DNA from 3 places in the Deefgea piscis genome. Region 3 is predicted to be linked to each of the others. Evidence: predicted binding sites of a transcription regulator. Region 3 holds the regulator's gene; each other region holds the start of a gene.
What was found. Region 3 encodes FNR, which switches genes on or off when oxygen is low (the NO sensors DNR and NnrR bind a similar motif). Its sites were predicted from a motif close to TTGATNNNNATCAA; they were not measured.
Positions count from the first base shown of each region.

Region 1: the regulator FNR is predicted to act here: its motif matches at 6,842-6,855, upstream of ccoN (cytochrome-c oxidase, cbb3-type subunit I).
Region 2: the regulator FNR is predicted to act here: its motif matches at 7,532-7,545, upstream of K4H25_RS00080 (FeoA family protein).

Region 1 covers NZ_CP081149.1:1,921,362-1,931,281, forward strand. The annotation lists gene msrA (peptide-methionine (S)-S-oxide reductase MsrA) at 1-208, shown strand, start outside; gene K4H25_RS08940 (acyl-CoA dehydrogenase family protein) at 255-1,373, shown strand; gene K4H25_RS08945 (FixH family protein) at 1,424-1,909, opposite strand; gene ccoG (cytochrome c oxidase accessory protein CcoG) at 1,911-3,347, opposite strand; gene ccoP (cytochrome-c oxidase, cbb3-type subunit III) at 3,498-4,409, opposite strand; gene K4H25_RS08960 (cbb3-type cytochrome oxidase subunit 3) at 4,429-4,596, opposite strand; gene ccoO (cytochrome-c oxidase, cbb3-type subunit II) at 4,602-5,216, opposite strand; gene ccoN (cytochrome-c oxidase, cbb3-type subunit I) at 5,238-6,662, opposite strand; gene ccoS (cbb3-type cytochrome oxidase assembly protein CcoS) at 6,902-7,096, opposite strand; gene K4H25_RS08980 (heavy metal translocating P-type ATPase) at 7,098-9,536, opposite strand; gene K4H25_RS08985 (CidA/LrgA family protein) at 9,822-9,920, shown strand, end outside.
Region 2 covers NZ_CP081149.1:5,977-15,896, forward strand. The annotation lists gene K4H25_RS00045 (hypothetical protein) at 1-160, opposite strand, end outside; gene K4H25_RS00050 (hypothetical protein) at 157-363, opposite strand; gene K4H25_RS00055 (hypothetical protein) at 360-572, opposite strand; gene K4H25_RS16855 (RNB domain-containing ribonuclease) at 889-1,242, opposite strand; gene K4H25_RS16860 (ribonuclease catalytic domain-containing protein) at 1,196-2,059, opposite strand; gene K4H25_RS16865 (hypothetical protein) at 2,028-2,657, opposite strand; gene prfA (peptide chain release factor 1) at 2,764-3,840, opposite strand; gene hemA (glutamyl-tRNA reductase) at 4,110-5,363, opposite strand; gene feoB (ferrous iron transport protein B) at 5,444-7,207, opposite strand; gene K4H25_RS00080 (FeoA family protein) at 7,204-7,473, opposite strand; gene purD (phosphoribosylamine--glycine ligase) at 7,737-9,011, opposite strand; gene pagP (lipid IV(A) palmitoyltransferase PagP) at 9,035-9,586, opposite strand; gene purH (bifunctional phosphoribosylaminoimidazolecarboxamide formyltransferase/IMP cyclohydrolase) at 9,730-9,920, opposite strand, start outside.
Region 3 covers NZ_CP081149.1:2,226,420-2,236,339, reverse strand. The annotation lists gene rlmB (23S rRNA (guanosine(2251)-2'-O)-methyltransferase RlmB) at 1-681, shown strand, start outside; gene K4H25_RS10355 (hypothetical protein) at 800-1,468, opposite strand; gene fnr (fumarate/nitrate reduction transcriptional regulator Fnr) at 1,516-2,262, opposite strand; gene hemN (oxygen-independent coproporphyrinogen III oxidase) at 2,423-3,832, shown strand; gene K4H25_RS10340 (sulfite exporter TauE/SafE family protein) at 3,849-4,505, shown strand; gene nadB (L-aspartate oxidase) at 4,550-6,136, opposite strand; gene rpoE (RNA polymerase sigma factor RpoE) at 6,299-6,901, shown strand; gene K4H25_RS10325 (sigma-E factor negative regulatory protein) at 6,946-7,419, shown strand; gene K4H25_RS10320 (MucB/RseB C-terminal domain-containing protein) at 7,419-8,381, shown strand; gene K4H25_RS10315 (SoxR reducing system RseC family protein) at 8,409-8,876, shown strand; gene K4H25_RS10310 (glutaredoxin family protein) at 8,928-9,167, shown strand; gene lepA (translation elongation factor 4) at 9,254-9,920, shown strand, end outside.

The DNA.
Region 1 (9,920 bases), 310 kb from region 3:
AATCCAACAGATAGAGGCGGAAAAACGTTTCCCAAGTCCGATTGTGACCGAGGTCGTGCCCGCGCAGCCATTTTGGCGAGCAGGCTCCGAGCACGACTCTTTTTTTGAGAAGAACCCACTTAATCCTTATTGCGTCACCACGGTGGTACCGAAGATGCTGCGGTTTCGCCGAAAATTTGCGGCCCTTTTAAAAAGTGAAATGCGTTAACGCATTTGAGTTGCTTTGTTTTCTTTCAGTCTTTATGAGGTGATTTATGGTTAATTGGTCAACGTTGGACAGTATTATTAGCGATACGATTGCGCCTGCGGCGATAGAAACCGATAAAAATGCGGTGTTTCCTCGTGCAGCCATGACCCGATTGGGTGAGGCCGGTTGGCTCGGCTTACTGTCGTCTGCTGAGGTAGGTGGCTTGGGTTTGGGCTTGAATGAAGCGGCAAAAGTGATCGAAAAAATTGCTGAAGCTTGTCCAACCACGGCCATGGTGCTGTGTATGCATTATTGTGGCTCGGTGGCGATAGAGGCTTTTGGTCGTATCGAGATTCGCCGTGAAATTGCCGCAGGGCGGCATTTAACGACTTTGGCTTGGTCTGAGAATGGCTCTCGTAGTCATTTTTGGGCGCCAGTGAGTACTGCGCGTTTAGTTGCCGACAAAATAGCGTTGGATGCTGAGAAATCATGGGTTACCTCTGCGTGTGAGGCAGACTCCTATGTTTGGACTTCAAAGCCATTGGCGGCAGAGGGTTTGAGTACACTCTGGTATGTGCCGAGCAATACGGCAGGTTTAACCATGCCCAAGCCCTTTGATGGCATGGGCTTACGTGGTAATGCGTCATCGCCGATTTATGCCAAGGCGGTGATGGTGAGTCCGAGCGATCAAATGGGTCAGGATGGCGCTGGCTTTGACATTATGATGGGTACGGTTCTGCCGGTATTTGCGGTGCTAACGGCTTCGTGCTCAGTAGGTATTATCGAGGCATTGATGCAAAGAACAGTGGGCCATGTGACTGGCATACGTTATCAGCATACCGATAGTGCTTTGGCTGACCTGCCGACGATTCGGGCGTATATCGGTAAGGCAAAAATTCGCGCTGATATGGCCAGGGCTTTGCGCGACGATACGCTAGCAGCAATTGCTTGTGGCCGAGCGGACACCCTATTGCGAGTCTTAGAAGTAAGAGTGGGGTGCGCCGAAACTGCGCTTGAAGTGGGTGATATGGCGATGCGGGTGTGTGGTGGCGCGGCGTTTCGTAAAGATGTTGGTGTTGAGCGGTATTTTAGGGATTCTAGAGCTGCCGCAATTATGGGGCCGACTTCAGATGTATTGTTTGAGTTTATTGGCCGAGCAACATGCGGAATGGATTTGTTTTCTTAGGCGATTTTTGCAGCGATCTCAAATTCTGAGATCGCTGCAATTAGGCTAGATTACGGTAGTGTTAATGCCGCCGAAATTTGTGATGCCCATTCTTTGCGTAGACTCCACGTGTTTTTCATGTCGGACAGCTCGGCGTACCAGCGATTGGCTGTGACCGGATGCGCAAATTCACCGTTATAAATAATGCCGTCATTTGAGCTCAGGGGCGCTTCTTGATCACGCCCGCTGAGCGTTGGGTGGATGAGCTTGAGCTTGATTGGGCCTAAGTCATTGCGGTTTAAGATAATCCGCACGGTTTTTTGGTTGTCGCCGAGTAAAATCTGGGCGGTAATGCCTTTGGCAATGGCCGCTTGATCTTGCTCTAGGCGTTGATTGACTTGGTTGCCTTCCTTGTAATAATTGTCACTCACCAAGCTGTCGGTCGAGGTGGAGACCAAGTGCAGCATGTGAAAACCACCCATAATGGCCAGCACAGGGAAGGTAATTAATAGCCAAACATGCGGATGCTTGTACCAAGGTTTTTGTTCTTCATTCATCTTAACGTCCAATAAAAGTGGCTTTTTCGACTACGGTTTGTGCCGGGTCATCTTTAGCGGTCACGATAAATTCAATTTCGTGGCTACCCATTTTGGCAAATTGCGGTGGCACTTGAAGGCGAACTGCAACGTCACTCATCGCCGTGGGTGCTAGTTTGATTTGATTTTCGCCGACAAGTTTCATTTCCGGTAAACCTTTGGCTTGAATCGTGTAGGTATGCGTTTGTTCACTGGCATTTTGAATCAACAGGCGGTAGCTATTTTCCAATAAGCCATCTTCAACCTCACGCACCAGCGCGATTCGATCGCGCTCAATATTAACTTTAACCGGTTGACGCATCATTAACGATGTAATCGTGACGCCGAGGGTAATGCTAATGACCACGGCGTACATAATGACCCGAGGGCGGGTGATTTTCTTGATGATGTCGCGCTCGGGGTATTTATGCTCCAAAGCGTTTTCGGTGGTGTAGCGAACGAGGCCGCGTGGGTAGTTCATTTTGTCCATGATTTCATCGCAAGCATCAATACAGGCGGCACAGCCGATGCATTCATATTGCAGACCGTTGCGAATATCAATGCCGACCGGACACACTTGAACACACATGGTGCAATCAATACAGTCACCAAGGCCTGCCGCTTGATAGTCACTGCCTTTTTTACGGCTGCCACGGTTTTCACCGCGCTCGGCGTCATAGCTGATAATTAGCGTGTCGGCATCAAACATCGCGCTTTGAAAGCGCGCATAAGGACACATGTATTTGCAAACTTGTTCGCGCATCCAGCCGGCATTGCCATAGGTGGCAAAAGCATAAAACAGTACCCAAAACAGCGCATAACCTGACAGCGTAAACGTCAGTAGATCAGTCCATAAGGCGCGGATGGGCGTGAAGTAACCGACAAAAGTAAAGCCAGTCCAGAGTGCAAATAGCACCCAAAGGCTGTGTTTAATGAATTTTAAGCGCAGCTTTTTGCCGTTCAGTGGCGCATTATCGAGTTTAATTCGGGCAGCTCGATCGCCTTCAACCCATTTTTCTATCCATAAAAAGATTTCTGTATACACCGTTTGTGGACAGGCGTAACCACACCACAGCCGCCCCCCAATGGTGGTCCAAGCAAATAAACCAAAGGCACTCAATAGCAACAATGCGGTGAGGTAAATAAAGTCTTGCGGCAGAAAAACCAGGCCAAAAACATAAAACTTACGATGTAGCAAATCAAATAGCAGCGCTTGTCTGTCGTTAATGATCAGCCACGGCATGCCATAAAAGAAAAGCTGAGTAACAAAAACAAAAAACACCCGCCAATTATTCCAAAACCCCGTAATCCAACGCGGATAGATTTTTTTGTGCGCGGCGTACAGCATGACTTCTTCGAGCTGGCCGTCGTCTTTAACATTCACCACGTTAATTGGAATTTCGTGAAGTTTTTTGCTCATGATTAGCTCCGAGAAAAACAATACTAAAACCCAGTTTATGCTGGTCTTTAGTATTGTTTTTATAATTAATATCGATCGAACAAGCGCTCGCTTAATTGCTTAAATGAAAAACGGGCGGATTAGATCCGCCCGCAATGATGCCTGTATGGCTTATTTCTTTTCGTGGCTTAGACCATATACATAGGCAGAAAGCAAATGTATTTTGCCGTTGCCAAGGAAGTCTTGCCAAGCTGGCATGACGTTGTTTCGACCATTAGTGATGGTTTCAACAATCGTTGCCTCTGAGCCGCCGTATAACCACACTTTGTCGGTGAGGTTAGGTGCGCCAAGCGCTTGATTGCCTTTGCCGTCGGTGCCGTGACATGCAATACAAACTTGAGCATAGGTATTGGCACCGCGCTCAGCACGAACGTTGTTGTAAGCGGTATTGCCTGACAACTTCATCACGTAGTTAGCGACGTCGCGTACTTTTTCTTCGCCAAACACTGCACCAAAGGCTGGCATTTGACCATGACGACCCACTTTGATCGTGTGTTCAATGTCGGCAGGTGTGCCGCCATACAGCCAATCGCTGTCAGTCAGGTTTGGAAAACCTTTTGCGCCACGACCATCGGCACCATGACATTGCACGCAGTAAGTTTGAAACAAATGCTTACCCATTTGCGTCGCTTCAGGAGACTTGGCAACTTCAGGGATTGGCATTGCCATAAACTTGGCGTACAGCGCATCAGTTTGTTGGTCTGCTTTGACGATCTCTGCTTTGTATTGACCTGCAGAAGACCAATCTTTGGCATTACCAAAAGCGACTAAGCCTGGATAGAGAAATAAATAGGCCAAAGCGAAAACAATCGTCGCAATGAACATGCCCACCCACCAGCCTGGTAGCGGATTATTGTATTCCTCTAAGTCCCCGTCCCATACGTGGCCGGTGACTTGCGCTTTTTCGCCTTTTTTTAGTTTGTATTTCATCTGCGTAGCGAGAATGTAGGCGCAATAAAAAATCCCGCCTAAAGACACTGCCGCGATGAAATAACCCCAAAAACTGCTCGTAAAATCATTCATATTTTATTCTCCGAACGCATTAGGTCTGCTTGTCTGATGAAGGCAAGTCATCGTCAAGAAATACGCGCTGTGCCTCTTGCTCAAAGCTGGCTTTGTTGTGGCGACTGAACGCCCAAAAACAAATCCCAAGAAACATGATAAATCCAAGAACGGTGACCACAATGCGGGCTTCAGTTTGCAGATCCATGGTGCTTACCTCTTGTTTTTCAGTGCGAGACCGAGGCCTTGTAAATAGGCAATCACTGCATCCATTTCTGTTTTGCCTTTAACCGCTTCGGCAGCACCAGCAATGTCAGCGTCGGTGTATGGCTCACCTAAATTACGCAGGGTTTGTAGTTTTTTGGTCATCAATTCGCCATCAACTGGCTTGGTGGCCAAAAAAGCAAACGCCGGCATATTTGATTCAGGTACTACATCACGTGGATTCATCAAGTGAACACGATGCCATTCGTCAGAATAACGTCCGCCAACCCGAGCTAAATCCGGACCAGTACGTTTTGAACCCCATTGGAAAGGACGGTCATACACTGATTCACCCGCAACAGAGTAGTGGCCATAGCGCTCAGTTTCTGAGCGAAATGGACGAATCATCTGTGAGTGACATGAGTAGCAACCTTCACGAATATAAACGTCACGACCTGCTAGCTGTAATGAGCTGTAGGGTTTAACGCCAGCGATCGGCTGAGTGACACTTTTGCTAAACATCAGCGGCAAAATTTCGACAAACATTGCGATGCTGAGCGTAAAAAAAGTCAGGACGATCAGATAAAACACGTTCTCTTCAACGATTTTCTGAATTTTATTCATTTCAATTTATTCCTTGCGCGATCAGGCGTGCGCTGCAACGGCTGGGATCGGTGCATCAACCGCTTTGCCTTCGGAGATGGTGCGAATCACGTTGTAGAACATCAGCAACATACCCGATAAGAACATGACGCCACCCAAGAAGCGGATGAAGTAGTAAGGGTACGACGCTTTAACTGCTTCAATAAACGAGTAAGCCAAAGTGCCATCGCTATTGAGTGCGCTCCACATCAAGCCTTGAGTCACGCCGGCAATCCACATTGAAGCGATGTACAGTACGGTACCTAAGGTGGCCATCCAGAAATGCACTTCGATTAACTTAACCGAGAACATTTGGTCGCGACCAAACAAACGTGGGATCAAGTAATAGATCGAGCCGATGGTAATCATCGCTACCCAACCGAGTGCGCCAGAGTGAACGTGGCCTACAGTCCAGTCGGTGTAGTGGCTCAATGCATTGACTGATTTGATCGCCATCATTGGGCCTTCAAAGGTCGACATGCCGTAGAACGACAATGCAGTCACTAAGAATTTCAAGATTGGATCAGTGCGTAGTTTGTGCCATGCGCCTGACAAGGTCATGATCCCGTTGATCATGCCGCCCCAGCTTGGTGCAAGCAGAATCAGAGAGAACACCATACCTAAAGACTGAGTCCAGTCAGGTAGCGCGGTGTAATGCAAGTGATGAGGGCCGGCCCACATATAGGTGAAAGACAGCGCCCAGAAATGCACTACTGATAGGCGATAAGAATAAATCGGACGTCCTGCTTGCTTAGGAACGAAGTAATACATCATGCCCAAGAAGCCAGCAGTTAAGAAGAAACCAACCGCATTATGCCCATACCACCATTGCACCATGGCATCGACCGCGCCAGAGTAAATTGGGTATGAATCCATGGTGCCCCAAACAGGCAGAACCAAACTATTGACAATGTGTAGCAAGGCAACAGCTAGAATAAATGCGCCGTAGAACCAGTTGGCGACATAAATATGCTTTACTTTGCGCTTGGCAATCGTGCCAAAAAACACGATGGCATAACACACCCAAACTACGGTGATTAAGATATCAATCGGCCATGCAAGTTCAGCATATTCTTTACCTTGGGTGTAACCCAAAGGCAATGTAATCGCTGCCAATAGAATCACCAGCTGCCAACCCCAAAAATGGAAGGCGGCGAGTTTATCGCTGATAAGACGCACATTACAGGTGCGCTGAACTACGTAGTACGACGTTGCGAATAGTCCACAGCCACCGAACGCAAAAATAACTGCGTTAGTGTGAAGTGGGCGTAAACGACCAAAATGAAAGTACGGACCGAAATTGAGTTCTGGCCAGAACATTTGGGCGGCGATAATTACGCCAACCAACATTCCGACAATCCCCCAAACGACCGTCATGATGGCAAACTGCCGAACCACTTTGTAATTGTATGTGGCTTGGTTTTCCATTAGAGCGCTCCGATTGATCTCCAACTGCTTGGAATTTAGTTAAAAACTTATTTTTGATTTGTGCTGAGTGGTATGTGTTTTTGGGTGAACCCAATCACGGTGGTCTAGCGATGTCTTTTGTCCCGCTGATAAGGGGCGAAAGACTCTACGGACTATACGCAACTCAATGCTGAGCAAACTTGATATTAATCAAGTGTGCATAGTTACAAACTGCCCGATTTTACCTGTTTGTAACGGGTTCAGTCAGGATTTTTTTGTTTTTCTGCGTCGTTTGAGTCGGTTTTCTGCGGCAACTTGTCATCGTCATGCAAAATTCGCCAGCTTGGCCCTTCAAGGTCGTCCAGTTGACCGCTGCGGATGGTCCACCAAAAGACAAAGCCAATGACGAAGGCAAGTAGAATCGAGAGCGGTATTAACAGGTAAAGGCTTTCCATTTTATGGCCTCTTTTGGCGTGAAAGTAGGCGTAAGGCATTGACGACAACCAGCAATGAACTGATCGCCATGCCTAGGCTGGCAAGCCAAGGGGTGATAAACCCAGCCGCCGCCAGCGGCAATGCGCCGAGATTGTAAAGCAAAGCCCAGAGTAAATTTTGTTTGATAATGGACTGGGTTTTTTTGGCGAGTGCCAGTGCGGCGGGAAGGCAAGACAGATTGTTGTTTAATAGCACCATATCGCCAGCGGCATGGGCAATATCCACGCCAGCGCCCATGGCAATTGAAACATTGGCTAGCGCTAGCACCGGCGCATCATTGACGCCATCGCCAATCATTAACACAGTTTTGCCTTGTTGTTGTAAGGACTGCATGTAGCTGACTTTGCTTTCAGGTGTTGCATTGGCGATAGCTGATTGAATGTTGAGCTGTTGCGCTACGGCTTGTACGCTACTCGATTGGTCACCAGAAACCAGATGCAGTTGTACGCCGCAGGCTTTGAGCTCAGCGATGGTGGCGATGGCATCAGTGCGTAACTGATCGGCTAATACAAAGGCGGCTAGCCAGGTATGTCCGTCTGATAGTGCAACCATGCTGCCTTCAGTCCGATACAGCTCAAATTCTTCGGGTACGGCTTGTTGTATCTGTTCGGCAAGAAATGCTAGTGAGCCGATGACGTAATACTGCTGATTGATTATTGCGGATAGACCGCCCTGAGCATGTTTTTGTACTTGCTGCGCTACGGGCAGGCTTTCGGTATTGGACTCGGCTAAAAACGCTTTGGCGATCGGATGTTCCGATTGCTGCTCAAGGCTTTGTGCGATGGCCAAAGCCCGCTCGCTGCTGATGTTAAGTGCGATGGTTCGGGTAATTCGCGGCTCACCAAAGGTCAGTGTGCCAGTTTTATCGAGCACAATATCGGTGACTTTGGCGAGGGTCTCTAATAAGTTGGCGCGAGTGACCAATAAACCCAGTTGCGCCAAATGGCCTGTAGACGCCGTAAGCGCGGTGGGGGTGGCGAGCGACAAGGCGCAAGGGCAAGACACGACTAACAGTGCCACCGTAATCGGCAGCGCATGCAAAGGATCGTGCAAATGCCAGTACCAATACGTTGCGGCTGCGGCAATCAGTAGACCAAATACAAACCAGCCGGCAATTTGATCAGCAATGGTGGCTAAACGAGGCTTTTGGCTTAGTGCTTGATCCAAAATGCGCACCATGGCGGCAATTCGCGTTTCGCTGCCAGTGTGTAGTACTTCAATGGTGAGTGGTGAGAGTAAATTGGCCGTGCCTGCGGTGACTAGCGCGCCGCTAGTTTTATGAGCGGGTAGCGATTCGCCAGTGAGCATGGCTTCATTTACATCGCTAGATCCGCCAAGCACCACCCCATCAATCGGGATGATCTCACCCGCTTTAACCACAATGCGATCGTTGACCTTGAGCCGGCTGACGGCAACCTCATGCAATCGCTGCTCGGTATCGAGTTGATGGGCAAAGGTGGGCACTAATTTAACGAGTTTTTCTGCCGCAGCACCGGCACTGCGCCGCGCTTTGAGCTCTAAATAGCGCCCGCCTAATAGTAAAAACACAAACATCGATACGGCATCGAAATAAATCTCGCCATGATCGGTGATCAGCGCATACAAACTGGCAAAAAATGACACCAATACGCCGATGCTGACGGGCAAATCCATGCTGGCGCGGCCACGACGCAAATCGCGCCAGCTGTTGCGATAAAACGGCCAGCAAGAATACAACACCACAGGTAAGGTAAGTAAAGCACTGCCCCAGTGCATCATGGAGAGCCAGTTGGCTTCGATTTCCCCTGCGGGGGCGAGGTAAATCGGCACGACAAACATCATGACTTGCATCATCGAGAGACCGGCAACCCACAGACGAAATAAGGCCGACTTTCTTTGTTTTTGCCAGTTTTGCTCATCGCGAGCATGGTCATAAGGGATGGCGCGATAACCAATTGCGGCAATGTGTTGCAAAATCGTCGACAGTTGAATTTGGCTGTCATCCCAAGCAATGCGTGCTCGGTGATTGGAATAATTGATCGATACCGAGGTAACGCCTTTTAGTTGGGCGATATGTTGCTCATTGAGCCAAATGCACGCCGCGCAGCTTATCCCTTCGAGGATGAGCGCCGCTTCTTTTTCTTGGCCGCTGGTGGTGTGAACAAAGTCTTGCTGTAAGGCTGGGTCGTCATACAGCGCCAGTTGCTCAAGTAGCTCGGTAGGTAGTGGTGCGTTGCGATCGGCTGGCTGTTGCCTTTGCGTATAGTATTGATCTAAGCCGCTATTGATAATCGTTTCGGCCACCGCCTGGCAGCCCGCGCAGCAGGCAGGGTGCATTGCTTGGCGATAGCGGATTTGAAATTCACTTTGGGCGGGGCAAGGCTGGGCGCAGTGAAAGCAAAGCATGGATTCGGTATTCATAGCCGCATTTTAACGAAAACCGCTTCAGGGTGGGAAAGCAATTCTAAAATAGCGTTTTACATTTGATGTTGAGCGATGGACTTAATTGAATATTGTTGCGTGTTTATGGCGATTTATTGCAACGAGAACCGCGCTTAAATATAAATTTTATCTTTAAATCAATATCTTGCTGTAGGTTGATCTAAATGGTCGGTATTCAATGTGCCGATTTTGGAAATTAAATCCATTGATCAAGGTAATTGATTGGTCTATTCAGCGCTGCTGGCTCGCAGTAGAGTGTTGATATTGGCAAATTCTGAAATTGGATTGCGTATGTTGTATGGCTTATCAATTATTTTTCTCGCCTTAGTCAGTGGTGAATTATTACGGCAGCTGTTTCAGTTG
Region 2 (9,920 bases), 1.4 Mb from region 3:
AACAACCATCGAGCAAAAATTCACCTTCGCCCACTTGAGCGTTGGGGGCGATGCGTTCAAAGTCAAACCGTTGTCCATCGAGTAACAACCAAGCCGGAATCGCTTTTTCATTAAAACGCCCTAGCGCCTCTTCGGAACGCACGATATCGCGAGCTTTCACTTGTGCGCTTCTGGCTTGCTGGCGGCGATTTCGGCGGCGTCTTCCATCGCATCACGCACTTCAGGCAATGGCGTAATACCGCCACGATTGAACGTAGCTTGAGCGCTCACTTCACCTTTTTGCACCGGCAAAGCGCGTAAATACAAATTAAATAGCACACGCGGCAAAACCACCCGCTTAACTTGTTTATCGGGGTTAATCACACACGCCACGCCAAAGTTTTCGCTGCACTTTGGGCACTGCGCTGTCGCGGCAATGGCAATATGGTTTCTACCAAACGCGCAATGCCATTCATTTTTTGGCGTCGAGCATCGTGCCACAAAACACAGGGCTTAGAGAATTGCTTTACTTGATTACCATTGGCAAACTTCAACGGTAAAAAATCACTGAGCCGGCGGTTAGGCTGCATCATTATTCCTTGTGAGTAGGCGTTTAATTCTTAAACGCGGCCACGAAATTCATGTATTCCAAATCATCAACGCCGCGATCATTCACGGCACTGAAGTCAATTTAACAGTACTCGTGCAAAAGTTTGATGGCAAGTAATAGAAAGCCCATCAAATATTATTGTAAAGCGACCACCCGTTTGGGCCTAATCAGCGCAAACGGCAGAGCGAGCCTGATGCTCGCTCGGACTGCGCCTTACATTCTTGCCACGCATCTCGACGGCTAATTCAAGATAATCAATATTTAGACGTTGCAAGGCGACGGTAGTTCCTGCTGGCAATTCAGGCAAACCACCAACGCAATACCAAAGGCATGCCGTCAATACGCACCAGATTTTCTTTAATCACTTGCGCGTTAAAGTCTTTCAGGTTTTCTTGCTCCATGTAACGCAAGCACCAGTAGCGCTCCATCTTATCTTGGAATTCAGCGTAAGCGGCATAAGCGGCGTCAAATGACGAAATCGCGGTGAATAATTCAGCGTCATTTTTTTGGTAACGCGGTTTTTCGCCGCGCAGCATGGCCACTAATTGCTGTTGATTAATGTAATCCACGGCACGGCGTAGCGGCGAGCTCGACCACATATAGCATTCAACGCCAAGGCCAGCATGCGCTGTAGCTTGCGTCGACAAGCGCACGCGGCCACCGCCTTGCGAGCGATAAAATACCGGCGATTTGCGCATCGCGCAGCGCTTTACCCCATTGGCTATTGACCAAAATCATCAGCTCGGCGACGAGTTTATCCATCGGCGCGCCGCGTTTACGTGGCACGATGCGAACTTTTTCATTCTCTACGCCATCTACCACATCGCGGTCGATATAAAAGTTGTAATCCATCCGCGTTTGCTGCGGCTGATCAGCCTTACCGCGACGGCCTTCGAGCGCACCGGCGAAATGCCACAGGAAGTTCAGCTCGTCTTTCCACGGATAATCTGGCCCGTCTTGACCGGCAGTTTCTTCGTTAAAATACGGCTCGATATCATGGTGGCGCAAGTTCGCCACCACCGGCACACGTTCAATCACTGAGCGGTAGCTCAAAATATCAAAGCCGAGTGATACTTCCAAATACATCGATACCGCTGGGCGCGCCGCGCCTTCTTCTAGCGTGAATACATCCACCGCGTCGTCGGGCAACATGGTGATTTTGTCGCCGGGGAAATACACCGTCGACAGGCGATCGAGCACCACTTGATCGAGCGCAGAGCCTGGCGCAATACCCAGCACTGGCGCGGCAATATGGATGCCGACTTGCCAGTTGCCGTTTTTCAATTTCTGCAGACTGAAGGCGTCGTCGATCTCGGTCGTCGTTGCGTCGTCAATCGAGAATGCTTTCACGTCGGCAATGGGTAAATCTTCCGGTGCCGTCACCGGCTCAAATTCAGCAAAACCGCGGCCTTTGGGGAAATGCTCCACCAAAAAACCATCAAGGAAATTGCGCAATATTGGGAATCGCACCGACTTTATCCAGTAAACGCAAAGTCGATGTTTGCGCGCTTTCCGCCGCTTGCGCCAAGGCTTTGTATTCCAAACCGTTTTTGTCTGGGCGATGTATTAGCTTAGAGAGGATAGGCTTAAAGGCTTCTGGCAAGATACCTGCTAGTAATTCGGCTTGCCATGCCGCCATTTGCTCGGCTTCACGCTGTTTACGCTCTAAACCGGCGAGCGCCGCTTTGAGGTTTTCTTCTGGCGCGGCTTTATAGTTCCCGCGACCTTTACGATAAAAGTACATCGGCGCAGCGTGCAGTGCGATCGCGGCGGCCGCTTGCTGAATTAAGCTTGGATTTTTACCAAAATACTCTGCGGCAATCGCGGCAAAATTAAGCTCGTCGCCACCGCAACATTCCCACAATAAAGTCACATCAACGTCGGCCGCTTCGCTTTGCGCGGCTTTGAAAAAGTCATCCAAACCGACTTTATCGAACTTGAGCAAGACATTGGCGGCCTTGATTTTGCTGCGTTTACCGCGGGTATCTTCGACTTGCAAACTCGCTGGCTGCTCGTCTTGGATCGTCGCAACCTTAAAGCTGCCATCTTCTTCGTAAAATACGTTCATTTATATTCCAACTTTAAAATCTGACGCAAAGACACAGAGGCACAGAGAAAACCATTTAAATTGTTTTCCTCTGCGCCTTTGCGTCTCGCGTTGAAAAGGTTTTGGACTAATCACTCAGCTGTGCCAGCAATTCGGCTTGGCGCTCGCTCATCAAGGCTTGGGTTAGCTCAGTTAAATCGCCATCCATGATGTAATCGAGCTTGTATAAGGTCAGATTAATACGGTGATCGGTCATCCGGCCTTGCGGATAATTATACGTGCGGATGCGCTCCGAGCGGTCGCCCGAGCCGATTAACGATTTACGTTCTGCGGCCTCTTTGGCGTTGATTTCTTGCATTTGCGCGTCTTTAATTCGCGCCGACAACACCGCTAATGCCCGGGCTTTATTTTTGTGCTGTGAGCGATCGTCTTGGCACTCAACAATAATACCGGTAGGAATATGCACCACGCGCACTGCCGAGTCGGTTTTATTAATATGCTGACCACCAGCCCCGCTAGCGCGGTAAGTATCAATACGCAAATCGGCAGGATTGATGTTGATTTCTTCCATCTCATCGGCTTCAGCCATCACCGCAACGGTACACGCCGACGTATGAATCCGCCCTTGCGTTTCAGTCGCTGGCACCCGCTGTACGCGGTGCGCACCCGATTCAAAACGTAAGCGCGAATACGCGCCTTGCCCAACAATGCGCGCGATAACTTCTTTGTAGCCACCGAGCTCGGACTCATTCACCGACATGATTTCAACTTGCCAGCGGTTGCGCTCGGCGTAGCGGCTATACATGCGGAACAAATCAGCAGCAAACAACGCCGCTTCATCGCCACCCGTACCGGCGCGAATTTCGAGGAAAATATTGCGCTCGTCGTTAGGATCTTTAGGCAAAAGCGCAGTCTGCAAATCATAATCGAGTTGCTCTAGGCGCACTTTGCCGTCTTTGATTTCTTCCGCGGCCAATTCAGCCATTTCCGGATCAGACAACATCGCCTCAGCATCGGCCAAATTGGCATTGATGCGATTAAATTCGTGCCACAACTCAACCACCGGGGTGATATCGCTGTATTCACGGTTTAATTTGCGATATTGGTCCATATCGCGAGTGGCTTCTTCAGACGCCAATAAGGCGCTAACTTCTTCTAAACGATCAGCCAATTGCGATAATTTGGCTTGAATTGATGGTTTCATGCTGTTTCCATAAGGCGAGCTGCAAGCAAAATTAAAACCTCGCAGAACTCAAACCAATGCTAATAATTGTGGCTGCACAATCAATAAATAGAAGGTTTATTCAGATTGTGGTGTCCGTTAAGGTAAGCCATTAAATAAGCCCATTCACGGGGAGGCAATGCCGCAGGCAGTACCTGCTGTCCAACACGACAACAAGTCAAAAAAATTAAGTATATGAATATAACCCTTAAACAATAAAAGCCATATTCATATACTCCCTAGTCCAGCGTTTAATCAATATCTTGTAATCGATATAAACGGCGAACTAAATTGACCAAGGCTTCTTGCTCATCGGGCGCAGCGCTATTGAGCGCGGACAGCGGCGTATGCAAAAACTTATTACTCATTTGCTGCGCCATTTGCTCGATCACATCACTTGGATCAGCGCCCGCTGCCAAGCGTTTTTGCGCCCCGTGCCAGCTCGGTGCGTGTAATGCGATCGGAATGATCGCGTAAATCACGAATCGTTGGCACCATGCACGGCTGGCTAACCAAGTATTAAAATCACTCAAACGCTCGCTGATAATCGCTTCGGCGCTTTCTACAGCTAATGATCGCGACGCCATCCCTTGGCGAACGACTTCGGCCAAATCGTCGACGGTGAATAAATACACATCGTTTAAATCGGCGACTTCGCTTTCTATATCACGCGGTACGGCCAAATCGACCATAAAAATCGGTCGATGGCGGCGCGCTTTTAAAGCCCGCTCGACCATGCCCTTGCCAACAATCGGTAAGGACGCGGCAGTGGACGTAACCACCACGTCAAACTCGGCCATTCTGGCGGGCAAATCGGCCAACAGCATCGCTTCGCCATTAAATTGCTGCGCTAGCGCTTGACCGCGCTCGAGCGTGCGATTGGCAATGGCGATTTTTTTGGGATTTTGTGCCGCAAAATGCGTGGCGCACAGCGCAATCATTTCACCGGCACCAATAAACAGTACTTTGCAATCGCTAATCGAAGGGAAAATACGCTCGGCTAAACGCACCGCAGCGGCGGCCATCGACACCGATGACGCGCCAATTTGGGTACGCGTGCGCACTTCTTTGGCCACTGAGAACGCCCGTTGAAACACCCCATTGAGCAAAGTCCCCAAGGTGCCGGCATCTCGCGCTAATCGTTCGGCATCTTTAAACTGGCCAACAATTTGGGTTTCACCCACCACCATCGAGTCCAAACCCGACACCACGCGATAAGCGTGCCGCGCCGCAGCTTCACCTTCATAGACATACATATGGGAGGTAATGCTATCAACGCTTTGATTTCTGTTGTCTGCAAGCCAATACATCACTTGATCGATATCGCGAGCGTGGCAATACAGCTCGGTTCGATTACAGGTGGAGACAATCGCAGCTTCAAAAACACCCTTGAGGGCGACCAAGTCGGCCAATGCCGAAGGCAACTCATCCGGATTAAAGGCCAGCCGCTCCCGTACCGCGAGCGGTGCAGTTTGATAGTTAAGGCCGAGGACGAGCAGGTTCATGAAAAAATGGCGGGTTGCAAAACCCGCCATTTTACCCTGAAAACACCCACTTCACGCCACACTAAAGGAGTAGAACGCGATTAAAAATTCAGCAGTCGCGCTGACTGGTAGAAAACAAAGGAAATCGTCCACGCTAAGCCCAAAGACCAAACCAGCGAAAACGCAGTAAATGCTGTCGATTTCGATTCTTTTTTCATCGCCGCAATCACTGAAACGCAAGGAATATACGTCAGCGTAAACAGCATAAAGCTATAGGCCGACACCGGATCAAGCGTGTGCGCGAGCTGTGTTGCCAGCGCCGTACCATCATGGCCAGTAATCACCGATAAGGCCCCGAGCACAACTTCTTTGGCAACAAAACCAAAGATCAACGCAATCGACAAGGTCGAATCAATGCCAATCGGTGACAATACCGGTTGGAAAAAATCAGACACCATCAAAGCATAACTGTGTTGTGGATTAGGAAAATTAGTCAGTAGCCACACTAACACCACGCCAATGACGATCATAGTGCTGGCTAAACGCAAAAAGTCGCGCGCCTCGCCCCAACCCCGCCGCCAGATATGGCTCATCAATGGCAAACGATAAGGCGGCAATTCCAGCGCAAACGGCTCATTGGATTGAAAGTGCGAGCGAAATAACACTGCAGTGCCCATCGCCACCAAAATGCTGATGATGTACAGCGACAACAACACCCACGGCGCATGAGCTGGACTAAACAAAGCGCCACTCAAAAACAAGAAAATCTGCAAGCGCGCTGAGCATAGCGAAAATGGAATCGTCAGCATCGTCAGTAAACGCGCTTTGTGATCGCGAATCACCCGCGTACCCATAATCGCCGGCACATTGCAGCCAAAGCCCATCATCAGCATGACAAAACCACGGCCATCGAGCCCCATTCGGCTCATGATGCCATCCATCATAAAAGCGGCGCGGGCAAAATAACCGGAGTCTTCAATCACCGACATTAAGCAGAAAAACAAGAAAATAATCGGTGCAAAAGTCAGTACCGTAGTCACGCCATCAAACACGCCATTGACAATCAAGCCTTGCCAAAAGGCCGGCAGCGATTGCGTAGCAGGCAATAAAAAGGCTTCTTTAAGCCAAATCAAACCCGCTTCCAGCGTGTCTTGTAACGGCGTACCGATGGCGTATGTGAGTTGGAACAAGCCAAACATCACCACAATAAACAGCGGTAAACCCAGCCACGGGTGTAGCACAAAGCGATCGACTTGCGCCGTCGTGTCCAGCGCCAGCGTGGGCGGCTGCTGCACCGCAGCTTGAAACAGGCGTTTTTCTTGCGCATGCATGGCGCTAGCCGCAGGGACATTGGCTAAATTAAGCTGCACACTGGGTTGCGACATCAGTTGATTTAATTGCTGCTTGGCTTCATTGAGGCCCGCGCCCAATTTAGCGCTAATTAATTGCACTGAGCAGCCCAATTCCTTGGCCAGCAAAGCGCAATCAATCGAGATACCAGCGCGCTTGGCTTCATCTTGCATATTGAGGCAAATCAGCAGTGGCGCCCCCAAGGCTTTGAGCTGCAATGCCAGCGCCAATTGGCGATCGAGTTGCGTGGCATTGAGTACCAGCACAATGGCGTCGAGCTTGGCTTCAGCCAAAAAACGCTGCGCCACATGTTCGTCCTCAGCACCACCGACTAAATCGTAAATCCCCGGCAAATCAAAAATTTGCACCATATTGGCGCCGAGCAAAATTCGGCTGGAAGCCAACTCAACAGTTAAGCCCGGCCAATTGGCCACGCGCGCGGTGCCGCCAGTGAGGCGATTAAATAACGTCGATTTTCCAGTATTGGGCATCCCAACCAGGGCCACCCGCTTCATGCTAAAACCTCAGTCTGAGCCAGCACGACCACACTCGACGCAATCGGCAGCACCTGAATCAGCGCGGCATCAGCACGGCGCAACATAAATTCAGTATTGCCTACCCGCAAATGTAAAGGTCCACCCAGCCAACCGCGGCGAATCACCGTGACTTCACTGTGCTCACGCAAACCCAGCGCCGATAACCGTGGCAGCAAATCAACATCGGTACTGATGGCATGTACCAGAGCACGTTGGTTTAAATCTAGCTGAGAGAGAGCACGCATAGTCGCCAATCCGCAATGAGAATGATTCATAATATCACACTATATTGCTGATTTCTCGTTGATGCCGATCAACAAAGCACGATTCAAAATCCTCTCGCAACAAAAAATAAAGCGAAATGAAGCCTCGCTTTATCGCCAGAATCAATCACGCTTTACGCAGCCATCGGCGCGAATAACGCCGATTTATTTAAGTCACAAGCAGCATTTTATAGCGTAAAAAAAGCGGCCAAGGCCGCTTTTTACTTTGTATTGATCACAATACTTTATTTACGATTAATCGCTCGCCAAGCAATATCATTACGATATTGCGCGCCATCAAAATGAATATCGGCCAAAATTTCATACGCGCGTTTTTGCGCCATTTTGTAGTTTTCACCAAATGCGGTAACGCACAACACACGGCCGCCACTGGTGATTGGCTCGCCAGCTTCGTTCAGCGTAGTACCGGCATGGAACACATGACCGTCTTCTAAATCACTTGGCAAACCGGTAATCACATCGCCTTTGCGCGGGGTTTCTGGGTAATTAGCTGCGGCCATCACCACACCCAAAGCGACCCGACGATCCCATTCGCATTCAACTTGATCCAACGTGCCATTCACACCGTGTTCACACAAAGTCACAAAGTCTGACTTCAAGCGCAGCATAATCGGCTGCGTTTCCGGATCACCAAAGCGGCAGTTAAATTCCAGTGTTTTGAGTGAACCATCAGGGCTCACCATCAAACCGGCGTACAAAAACCCAGTGTATTCGATACCGTCTTTGGCCATGCCTTGCACCGTTGGCAAAATCACCTCACGCATCGCGCGTGCGTTGATTTCTGGGGTAACGACCGGTGCTGGGCTATACGCGCCCATGCCGCCAGTGTTCGGGCCTAGATCGCCGTCAAGCAAACGCTTATGGTCTTGGCTGGAGGCCATCGCCAAGACGTTTTTACCATCGACCATCACGATAAAACTGGCTTCTTCACCGGTGAGAAATTCTTCAACCACCACGCGAGCACCGGCGTCGCCAAATTGATTGTCTGACAACATCGCATCAACAGCGGCGTGGGCCTCAAGCAAATCCATCGCAACCACGACGCCTTTACCTGCCGCTAAGCCATCAGCCTTAATCACAATCGGCGCGCCTTTAGCGTCGATATAGGCATGCGCTGCTGCGGCATCGGCAAAAGTTTGGTAATCGGCAGTTGGAATGCCATGGCGCTGCATAAAGGCTTTAGCAAAATCTTTAGATGATTCCAGCTGAGCACCCGCTTGGCTTGGGCCAAAAATCTTAAGCCCAGCCAAACGAAATGCATCCACAATCCCTTGCGACAACGGCGCTTCTGGGCCAACGACGGTCAGCTGGATGTTTTCAGCTTTGGCAAATTCAATCAATTCTGGAATAGCGGTGATTGCGACATTGGTGAGATTTTTTTCGAGTGCAGTCCCTGCATTGCCTGGCGCGACAAATACTTTAGTCGAGCGCTCAGATTGGGCTAATTTCCAAGCTAATGCATGTTCACGGCCACCTGAGCCAATGACGAGGATATTCATTTCTTTCTTACTCCAAGCGCTGATTAGTAATCAAAGCGGGAAAATAAAAACAACACATTGCCATTATTACTACCACCTGGAATATAAGTCGCATACAGATTGACTTTGTCATATTTCAGAGCAACTAAAGGCAAAGCAAAAGGCAACGGGACATAACTGCCGATATCACTGCGCGAGAACAAACCCGCAGTCAAACCTGCACCCGCTTTAAGTGGTCCTAAGACATTCCAGTACCACATATAGGCATAACCAATATGGGTTTCTGGCTTGCTATGCGAATCAGAAAACATCATCGCATAAATCATTTCTTCATTATTATTGGGTAAAGCACGATAAAGGCTGAGGCCACCGCCATACGCCAGTTCGTTATAGTTATCGATTTTATCTCGATCATAGGTGCTGCGATTATGCCAAGCGTAGCCAGAGAGTAATAATCCAGTTTCGCCTTCATTCCAAATGCCACTAATATTGCTGCAGGCTTTATCAAACAGCCACCAATCGGCACAGTCTGCTGCTGATACATTGGCCGCTAACAATAGCCCGATACACATTGCCCATATTTTTTTAAATGTCATTGTTTTAATAATTCGTATAGTTAGAAATGTATTCATCTTCCCGTGAAATACGAACTCTATTGGCTCGCTAATTGGTTTTTATTATTAGTATTTTTATATCTATCACCTCGGCAACGCCTGAGCACTGCCGAGGTCGTACTTAATTAATGACGGAAGTGGCGAATGCCAGTCATTACCATCGCAATGCCGTGCTCATCGGCTGCAGCAATCACTTCTTCATCACGCAAGCTACCGCCCGGTTGAATAATCGCCGACACACCGTTTTCGGCAATCACATCCACGCCATCACGGAACGGGAAGAAAGCGTCTGACGCTGCGACCGAACCACGTAATT
Region 3 (9,920 bases):
GACTCGGTGCTAGAGGTTTACGTTAATAGTGAACGTAGCGACCCACGGATGAAAGATTTACTGAAAACCGTGAAATTACAAGATGTAAAACTGGTTCAAGTGGATGGTGCACGTTTGGATGGTATTGCTGGTCATGTACGTCATCAAGGTGTCGCGGCGCTGATTGATACTGAAAAAAGCTATTTGTCGATTGAAGATGTATTGGATGATTTAGATGAGCCACCGTTTTTATTGATTTTAGATGGGATTACCGATCCGCATAATTTGGGTGCCTGTCTGCGTGTCGCCGATGCCATGGGCGTACATGCGGTGATTGCACCTAAAGATAAATGTGTTGGCGTAACGGCGACAGTATCTAAAGTGGCTTGTGGTGCCGCTGAAGTCGTGCCGTATGTGATGGTGACTAATTTGGCGCGAACGATTCGCGACTTAAAAGAACGTGGCATTTGGGTGGTGGGTACTGCGGCCGATGGTCAGTGCGATTTGTTCCATTATGGCCAAACTGGGCCGATTGCTTGGGTGTTGGGTAATGAGGGTGAAGGCATGCGCCGTTTGACGCGTGAGCTTTGTGATAGTCTGGTATCGATTCCTATGTATGGTTCGGTAGAGAGTTTGAATGTGTCGGTAGCGGCAGGGATTGTCTTGTCTGAAAGCCGTCGTCAGCGGGTGATGGCCAAGTAAGTAGCAATCGCTGCGTTTGGTTTGAGTGTGTTTGACTGAAAGTTGGAATGATTAAATAGGTATTGCGATGCAGACTTTATACAATAAGCGCTGTATTGCAATACCTATTTTTTTGTGCTCAATTGGCTGGCGTGTATTGCGTGGGGATTTGCAAAATGAAGTTGGCTAATTGCTGTGCTGGCGAGGTATTGGTTTGGCTCCATGGGCCAAAATATTGGCGTTGTAGTGGAGAGTAGGGCTGGAAATCGTGTGCTGGCTGCTGGCTGAGAAACTCGCTGGCAAGCTGTTGTAGTACGATGGATTGTTGTTGCTGTTCACCCATTTGCTTGGCGAGCTCAGTAATGAACTCCGCTTGATTGAGCGGAATAGGCGTGGGTAGATTTGGGATTTTTTGCCAAAAAGCGGAGCTTTCTTTAGATGCGCTTTCAGTTATTGTTTGCCACGCGCGATGTGCAAAACTAGCGGCGCCAAAGTCACCAATATGTAGCCATCCATTGGCAATAGGGGCGAGTGCATCGAGTAAAGGGGCCGTGCTTTGTAGTGCCGTTAATGATCCCGCTGCGGCAAAGATAAAGCCGTATTCTGGTGCTTGTAATGCCGGTAGGGCCAGTAGTTCAATATCAGCTTGGAAGGTGTTGGGCGTTGCGTGGGGATTGGCTTGGACAAAGATCATTGCCGGCTGGGATTTGGTTTTGTCGCAAAACTGATAGTCAATTGTGGCGAAATGCTTGAGTCGATGTGCGAGCAATGCTTGTAGGGGTTGTGGCGCGACGATGGTGTAATGCATTGTAGCTCCATTGGGCTGCCGTTATGGGTTGGGCAGCCCGTGCGAGATTATTCGCCTTGGCAGTTGCTCAACAGCTTTTTCAAACTGTCACCATCAATGATTTCAATTAAGCGATTTTGAACTTTGATAAAGCCTTGATCTTGAAATTTTGACAGCGTTCGGCTAACGGTTTCAAGTTTGAGTCCGAGGTAGCTACCGATTTCTTCACGCGTCATCCGCAGATGAAAGCTAGTAGAAGAGTAGCCGCGAATAGCAAAACGTTGCGATAGGTTGAGCAAAAAAGCAGCTAGACGTTCTTCTGCCTTCATATTGCCCAATAGCAACATGACACCATGGTCGCGAACGATTTCTCGGCTCATCACTTTATATAAGTGGCGCTGCAAGAGTGGCACATCACCGGCTAATTCTTCAATCTCACCAAAGGGCAGTTCACACACTTCGCTGTCTTCGAGTGCGATGGCGTCGCAAGTATGAAAGTCTGAACTAATCGCGTCCATGCCCATTAATTCGCCCGACATATGAAAGCCGGTGACTTGTTCGCGGCCGTCTTCAGAAATCACGCTGGCTTTAAAAAATCCAACGCGAATGGCAAAGAGCGATTTAAAGGGTTCACCAGCACGGTAAAGTGCTTCACCGCGTTTGATCGGTCGAGCTTGCGTGATAATGGCATCGAGCTCTTGCATTTCTTCGGGGTTCAGTCCGATAGGGAGGCAAAGTTCACGCAAGCTGCAGTTAGAACATGATTGACGAAGGTGGCGAGGTGTCAGTTCGCGGATTTGAATATTTTGAATCATATAAGGCTCGATGTACGCTTGAATGATAATTTCAGCAGCTGTTGTAAAGCAAAACCAGCTATCTATAAAGAGGGATGTTATATTTTATCTGATTTAGATCAAACTTTATTCTGCAGGTCCATCTTATCCTGCGACCAAAGCAAAGTTACTGGGAAAGATCATGATCTCGAAAAAAATAAACATTACTGCGCCAGCTATTGATTTCGATCGTGAGTTAATTGTGCGTTACGATGGCAAAGGCCCTCGATATACCTCCTACCCAACTGCGGATCGATTTGTCGCTGGTCTTAGCCAAGAGGCGCATTCGGCCTGCTTAAGTCAGCGCATGCCTGGCGCCTTGTCGATGCCTTTGTCATTGTACTTCCATTTGCCGTTCTGTAATACGATATGTTACTACTGCGGTTGTAATAAAATTATTACTAAAGATCAGTCTAAAGCCGATGAATATCTCGATTATCTCACGCAAGAGATAAAGATGTACGGTGATTTGTTGCCGAATCGACCTAAAGTGAGTCAATTGCACTTAGGTGGCGGCACGCCGACCTTTTTGTCGCATGCCCAGCTGCAGCGTTTGATGGATGTGGTTAATGCCCATTTCACTTTATTAGAAACTGGCGAATATTCCATTGAAATTGACCCTCGTAAAGTCGGTGAAGAGACAATTAAGCATTTGGCTCAATTGGGCTTTAACCGAATGAGTGTGGGTATTCAAGATTTTAATCCCGAGGTGCAGATTGCGGTGAATCGCGTGCAGTCAGAGGAAGAAACTCGCACGGTGATTGAAGCGGCTAGAATGCATGGCTTTCGCTCAGTCAGCGTTGATTTGATTTATGGTTTGCCAAAACAAACTGCGGAGTCGCTAGCAGAAACGATTGATCGCGTGCTGTTGCTCAAGCCAGATCGTATTGCGCTATATAACTACGCGCATTTGCCTGAGCGCTTTATGCCGCAGCGCCGAATTAATGCGGATGAGTTGCCGTCTGCAGAAGTGAAGCTCGATATTTTACAAAATTCAATCGAGCAATTAACTCAGGCCGGTTATGTCTTAATTGGCATGGATCACTTTGCGCTACCCAATGATGATCTGGCGGTTGCGCAGCGTCGTGGTCGCTTGCAACGAAATTTCCAAGGATATTCAACGCATGCCGATTGTGATTTGCTGGCATTTGGCGTGTCTTCGATTGGTAAGGTTGGCGCGAACTACTACCAAAATGTAAAAACTTTAGAAGAATATTACGCCAAGCTAGCAGTAAACGAATTTCCGATTGAGCGTGGCCTAACTATGAATCGGGATGATGCGCTGCGCCGCGCGGTGATTCAGGCCTTGATGTGTCAGTTTGAATTGTTTTTTCAAACGTTTGAAGCCAGTTATATGATTGATTTTAGTGATTACTTTGCTGAAGAGCTTGAGTTGCTAAAACCTTTGGCCGCAGATGGCTTATTGGTCTTGGAAGTGGATTCCATCGTAGTAACCCCGAAGGGGCGGATGTTAATTCGTTCGATTGCGATGGTGTTTGATGCGTATTTACGGACAAAAGCAACTAAAGCAAGGTATTCTCAACTGATTTAATGGCTTGTGGCGCGGTATGCTGGAATTAGATTGGCTGGCTTTGTTTTTAGCAGGTTTACTTGGTGGTGGTCATTGCGCAGGGATGTGCGGTGGTATTGTCGGGGCGTTTAGTGCCAATTTACCCAAAGGCCCAAGGTTGCTGTATGACTTGGGCTTTAATTTTGGCCGTTTGGCTGGGTATGTTGTTATCGGCGGCATATTAGGTGGCATCGCGAGCTTTACTGCGCTGGGTCAGTTGCAGGCATTAAAATCAATTTTGTTTATTTTGGCCAATATATTGCTCATTGTTTTGGGCTTATATATTGCAGGGTGGTCGTTGTGGCTCACTCAAATTGAAAAAATAGGCCAGCCGCTTTGGCGGGCAATTCAACCGATTTTACGGCGATTTTTGCCGATTCGTTCAGTCTGGCATACACCATTGATTGGTTTTTTATGGGGCTGGATTCCTTGTGGGCTGGTTTATACCGCCAGCTTGGCTGCGCTATCAACGGCATCGGCATTCAAGGGTGGGGCGGTGATGTTGGCGTTTGGTTTGGGAACGCTGCCTAATTTGTTGTTGATGGGTTTTTTTGCCGCACGTTTTATGCGGGTATTAAATTACCCGGGCGTTCGCTCCAGCTTTGGTTTGTTGATTGTGGCCTTTGGGTTATATCGACTGTTTAGCTTGATTTGATTTTTGGGTTTGAAAAAAACGCCGCGGTGAATGCGGCGCTTTTGTTATTTCTTAGTGATCTGGGGTGTAAGAATCGTCGGTTTGGCTTGGGGTTCCGTGTCTGGATAGTCTCGGCTGTAATGTAGGCCGCGGCTTTCTTTTCTGGCCATAGCGCAGCGAACGATGAGCTCGGCAGTAATCACCAGATTACGTAATTCAATCAAGTCGTTTGAAACGCGAAAATTGCGATAAAACTCATGAATTTCGCTTTTGAGTAATTCAATCCGGTGGAGTGCGCGCTCAAGTCGTTTGGTGGTACGCACAATACCAACGTAATCCCACATAAAGCGCCGCAGTTCGTCCCAGTTGTGTGAAATCACCACTTCTTCGTCCGGGTCGGTGACGCGGCTTTCATCCCATTCTGCGACATGAGGGAGCGGGCGAGGGGTTTGTTGCAAGATGTGCTCGGCTGCTGATTTGCCTAAAACCATGCATTCAAGCAAGGAATTTGACGCAAGTCGGTTCGCACCATGTAGACCAGTGCAGGCCACTTCACCCACGCCATAAAGTCCGGCAACGTCGGTCTGCCCATCGAGGTTGGTGACCAAGCCGCCGCACGTATAGTGTGCGGCAGGGACGACGGGAATCGGCTCTTTAGTGATGTCGATGCCAAGTTCAAGGCAGCGCAGGTAAATATTGGGGAAGTGTTCTTTGACAAAAGCGGCAGGCTTATAGGAAATATCTAAATAAACGCAGTCAAAGCCGCCTTTTTTCATTTCAAAGTCAATGGCGCGCGCCACGATGTCACGAGGGGCTAATTCTGCGCGCTCATCGTGATTGGGCATAAATCGCGTGCCATCCGGTAGGCGTAATATACCGCCTTCACCGCGCACAGCTTCGGTGATCAAAAATGATTTGGCATGCGGATGGTAAAGGCAAGTTGGGTGAAATTGAATGAATTCCATATTGGCAACGCGGCAACCTGCGCGCCAGCCCATGGCGATGCCGTCGCCCGTGGCAACATCCGGATTGGTGGTGTACAGATAGACTTTGCCAGCACCGCCCGTAGCGAGGACGGTGTGCTGCGCAAGAATGGTTTCAACTTGGTCGGCGTTTTTGTTGTAAACATAGGCGCCGATGCAGCGATTTTCACTGGTTTTGTCAGTAATTAAATCGACGGCGATATGTTCTTCCAGTACGGTAATATTCGGGTGTGCTGCGACTTTGATGGCTAGCGTGTCAATGACGGCGGCGCCGGTGGCGTCAGCAGCATGGATAATTCGGCGGTGGCTGTGCCCACCCTCGCGCGTGAGATGAAAGCCGTGATAGCTGGTTTGGCCTTCGTCGTCTTTGGTAAAGGGAACGCCCATTTCGATGAGCCAATCGATGGCTTCTTTGGAGTTTTCGATAATGAATCGAGTGGCGTCAAGATCGCATAAACCCGCACCAGCTACTTGCGTGTCATTGATGTGTAGCTCACTGCTGTCGGAGCCGTCCAGTACAGCGGCGATACCGCCTTGTGCCCACCCGCTGCCCCCATCGCGTAGCGCGCGTTTGGTAATCAGGCCGACTTTAAGTGTGTTTGCCAATTGAAGTGCGATGGTCATGCCACCGAGTCCGCTGCCCAGAATCAATACATCAAATGTGCGCATGGTGATTTGTTTCGAAAAATGGATGGGCAAATATTAACAGAGCGAAGGATCTCTGGCTTGGCTTACAACAATGTGGCTTGCAATTTTCAAGCCAAACCCAATATATGAAGGTTGAAATGTAATAAATGCAATTAACTGTGGGAGTTTTTACCCTTGCTTAAAATCAGCGAGCGCGATTTAGATCATGAATTGGTCTTGCGGGCGCAAAATGGCGACCAGCGTGCTTTTGAGCTGTTGGTTGTGAAGTATCAGCGACGTGTGGTGCGACTGTTGTCGAGAATGATTCGTGATCAGAATGAAATCGAAGACGTAACCCAAGAGGCTTTTATTAAAGCCTATCGTGCTTTGCCGTCTTTTCGCGGCGAGAGTGCGTTTTATACTTGGCTGTATCGAATTGCGATTAATACCGCGAAAAATTACCTGTCGACCTTAGGTCGCCGACCGATTTTGTCTGCTGAGTACGAAGATGAGGATGGCGACACCGTCGATGCGGCTGCATTAGTACCAGACTTTCATACGCCAGAGACTGAACTATCCAATAAGCAGATTGTCTCTACAGTCAATGAGGCGGTCGATGCTTTGCCTGATGAATTGCGCGAAGCGATTACTTTGCGTGAAATGGACGGGATGAGTTATGACGAAATCGCCTTGGCGATGGATTGTCCGATAGGTACCGTGCGTTCACGTATCTTTCGAGCACGGGAAGCGATTGCCAATCGCTTACGTCCTTTGCTGGGCGATGTAGGCAAGGATAAGCGCTGGTAGTCGGGTCTGGCGTATGGCGGCGGTTAGAGACAGGGGTTCGTAGTATGAGTGAAAAAATTTCAGCCTTAATGGATTGTGAAGTTGCGCCGCAAGATGTTGCAGCTGTGGTGGATGAGTTGCTTGCGTCGGCAGAGCAGCAAGAGGATTGGTGCCGTTGGCATTTAGCGCGGGATGCTATTGGGCAACCGCATCTAACGACGTCGTCTGAATTTATGCAAAAATTTTCTGCCAGATTGGCGCAAGAGCCAGTGGTGATTGCGCCTCGCCAGTTGCGGCCGAAGAAAACACCGTGGGTGTCATTGGCTGCGGTTGCTTCCGTGGTTTTTGTCGGTTTGATTGCGTGGCAATATTCTTTACCAAGCGCTTTGCCTGTTGATGTGCTGGCGCAGCAAAAGCCGATTGAATTAAAGTCGACAGAAATTAGCCCTTATTTGGCGGCGCATCGAGACGGCTTTTCAAATCCTTTGGCCTCTGAGCAATTTGCTCAAGCGCATTTTGAAGTTGGAGAGCAGCATTGATGGTGGCGAATGTGTATTGCCGGATTGTGGTTTTATTAGGGTGTTTGTGTGTCTTTAACGCGCAAGCTACGCCTTTAGATAAAGCTGAGGCGCAGCGGGTGTTGGCGCGCTCGGCGTCGGCCGCCGAGGCGGTGAGCTATACGGGCAATTATATTTATCAATCTGGCGAAAATATTGCCAACTATAAAATCAGTCATGCGATCGATAATGGCGTGGCCGCAGAACACCGTGAATTATTAGATGGCGAGCCGCGTGAGTATTTGCGAGTAGGTGATAAAGTCAGTATGTATCCGGCGCAAGGCTATGCTGTTCAATTGGATCGCCGCTATACCTCTAAATTATTTCCAAATCATTTGCCTGATAATGTGAGTGAACTACTACAGTCTTACGGACTTTCTAAAGTGGGGCGTGAGCGGGTGGTTGGTCGAGAGGCGACAATTTATCAGCTTGATCCATTGGATGCTTATCGCTATCCACAGCGCTTTTGGGTGGATGATGAAAGCGGTTTGATTTTGAAATGGTTGATGATGGGCATGCGTCAAGAAATGGTGCAGTCGTTTAGCTTTACCCAAATTCAGGTTGGCGGCAAAATCAATCAAAAATTGTTAAAGCCCATTTATCCCTTGCGCAGTGTGAAGGTTAATGATGGCGCGGTGTTGGATCTCGCTGAAGATAAAAAGTGGCGCATTAAGCCAACAGTACCTGGTTTTAAGCTGATCAAAAAAAGCACCCGAAGTTTGCCGCATAAATCGCGCGAAGTGGTGCACTACTTATTTAGTGATGGGGCGGTAACGCTGTCGGTATTTGTCGAGCCGATGAATGCCAATATTCCTCTAGGATTGGCGCATCAAGGTGCGATTCATTTGTATGCGCGGCAAGTTGATCAATATTTATTAAGCAGCTTGGGTGAAGTGCCTGCCGTGACAGTGGAGCGTTTTGCTAAAGCGTTTTCGCTGCGTTGAATTAATGAATAAGGTTTAAATTTCAGAATGATAATCACAGAGGCGCAAGTTGAACGCTGTGAAGGTGGGCAGGCATGGGTCAAAATCCGTCCTCGTAGCCCTTGTGGTAATTGCGATCCGAAATATGGCTGCAAGTCGGTGGCTATTACGCGCTTATTTGGCCAAGGGCAAGAGAGCTATCCGGTGCAAAATCCGCTGGGGGCCAAGGCTAGCGACTGGGTAAAAGTGGCGGTAAACGACGGGGTGTTGCTACAAAGTGCGCTCTGGGGTTATGGCTTGCCTTTGTTGTTGTTGCTGTTGGGGGCCTCATTGGCTTTGCTGCTCGCACCAGCGGCTTGGTCTGAGTTGGCATCCTTATTGGGGGCGGCACTGGGTTTTGTTGTGGCGTTTGTGGTGCTGCGTTGGCGTAATGCCAAAATGCAGGCGTTTCAACCGCGAGTGATCGAGATTTTGTCAGCCACATCAGGGTCGATAATGTGTGCGGGACGTAAATGACCGTTGTTTTTCATAGTTTGAATTTGGCGTAGTGGCGCGCGTAAAGGGTTTATGAAATTAAAATTATATGGCCGCGCATATTGCAGCCTATGTACACAGATGCAAGCGCAGTTGTTAGCGCAAGCTGACGGACGATTTGAGCTTGAGTGGATTGATATCGATGATATTGATGAATTAGAGGCAAAATACGGTGAGTGGGTGCCGGTTTTGCTTGATTCTGATGGTGTTGAAATCTGCCATTACCACCTTGATCAACAGGCTTTGGATGCCAGTCTGGTAAAAATCAGTTAAAATAAGCGGTTATCGCTAGTATGGGCACGCGCAGCGTGCCTTTTTCTATTCGCAAATTGTGTAACAGCTTAGTGGCTGCGGGACTCATGGATCACATTCGTAATTTCTCTATTATCGCGCACATCGACCACGGTAAAAGTACCTTGGCCGATCGTTTTATTCAATTTTGTGGTGGCTTGGAAATGCGTGAAATGAGCGCCCAAGTACTTGATTCCATGGATATTGAAAAAGAGCGTGGCATTACCATTAAAGCGCAAACTGCGGCTTTAAAATACAAAGCACGTGACGGCAAAGTTTACAATCTCAATTTGATTGATACCCCAGGCCACGTCGACTTTAGCTATGAAGTGAGCCGGTCGCTGGCCGCTTGTGAAGGCGCTTTATTGGTGGTCGATGCCTCGCAAGGGGTTGAGGCACAAACCGTTGCTAACTGCTACACCGCGCTTGAACTCGGTGTTGAAGTGCGTACGGTATTAAATAAAATTGACTTGCCAGCGGCAGATCCAGATCGAGTGGCGCAAGAAGTCGAAGACATCATTGGTATTGAAGCGGTGAATGCGGTTCATGCTTCGGCCAAGTCAGGTATTGGTATCGAAGACATTCTGGAAGAAGTCGTCAACAAGATACCCTGCCCGAAAGGCGATCCTGATGGTCCATTAAAAGCGCTAATTATTGACTCTTGGTTTGATAATTACGTTGGCGTGATTATGTTGGTGCGCGTTATTGATGGCGAAATTCGCCCGAAAGACAAAA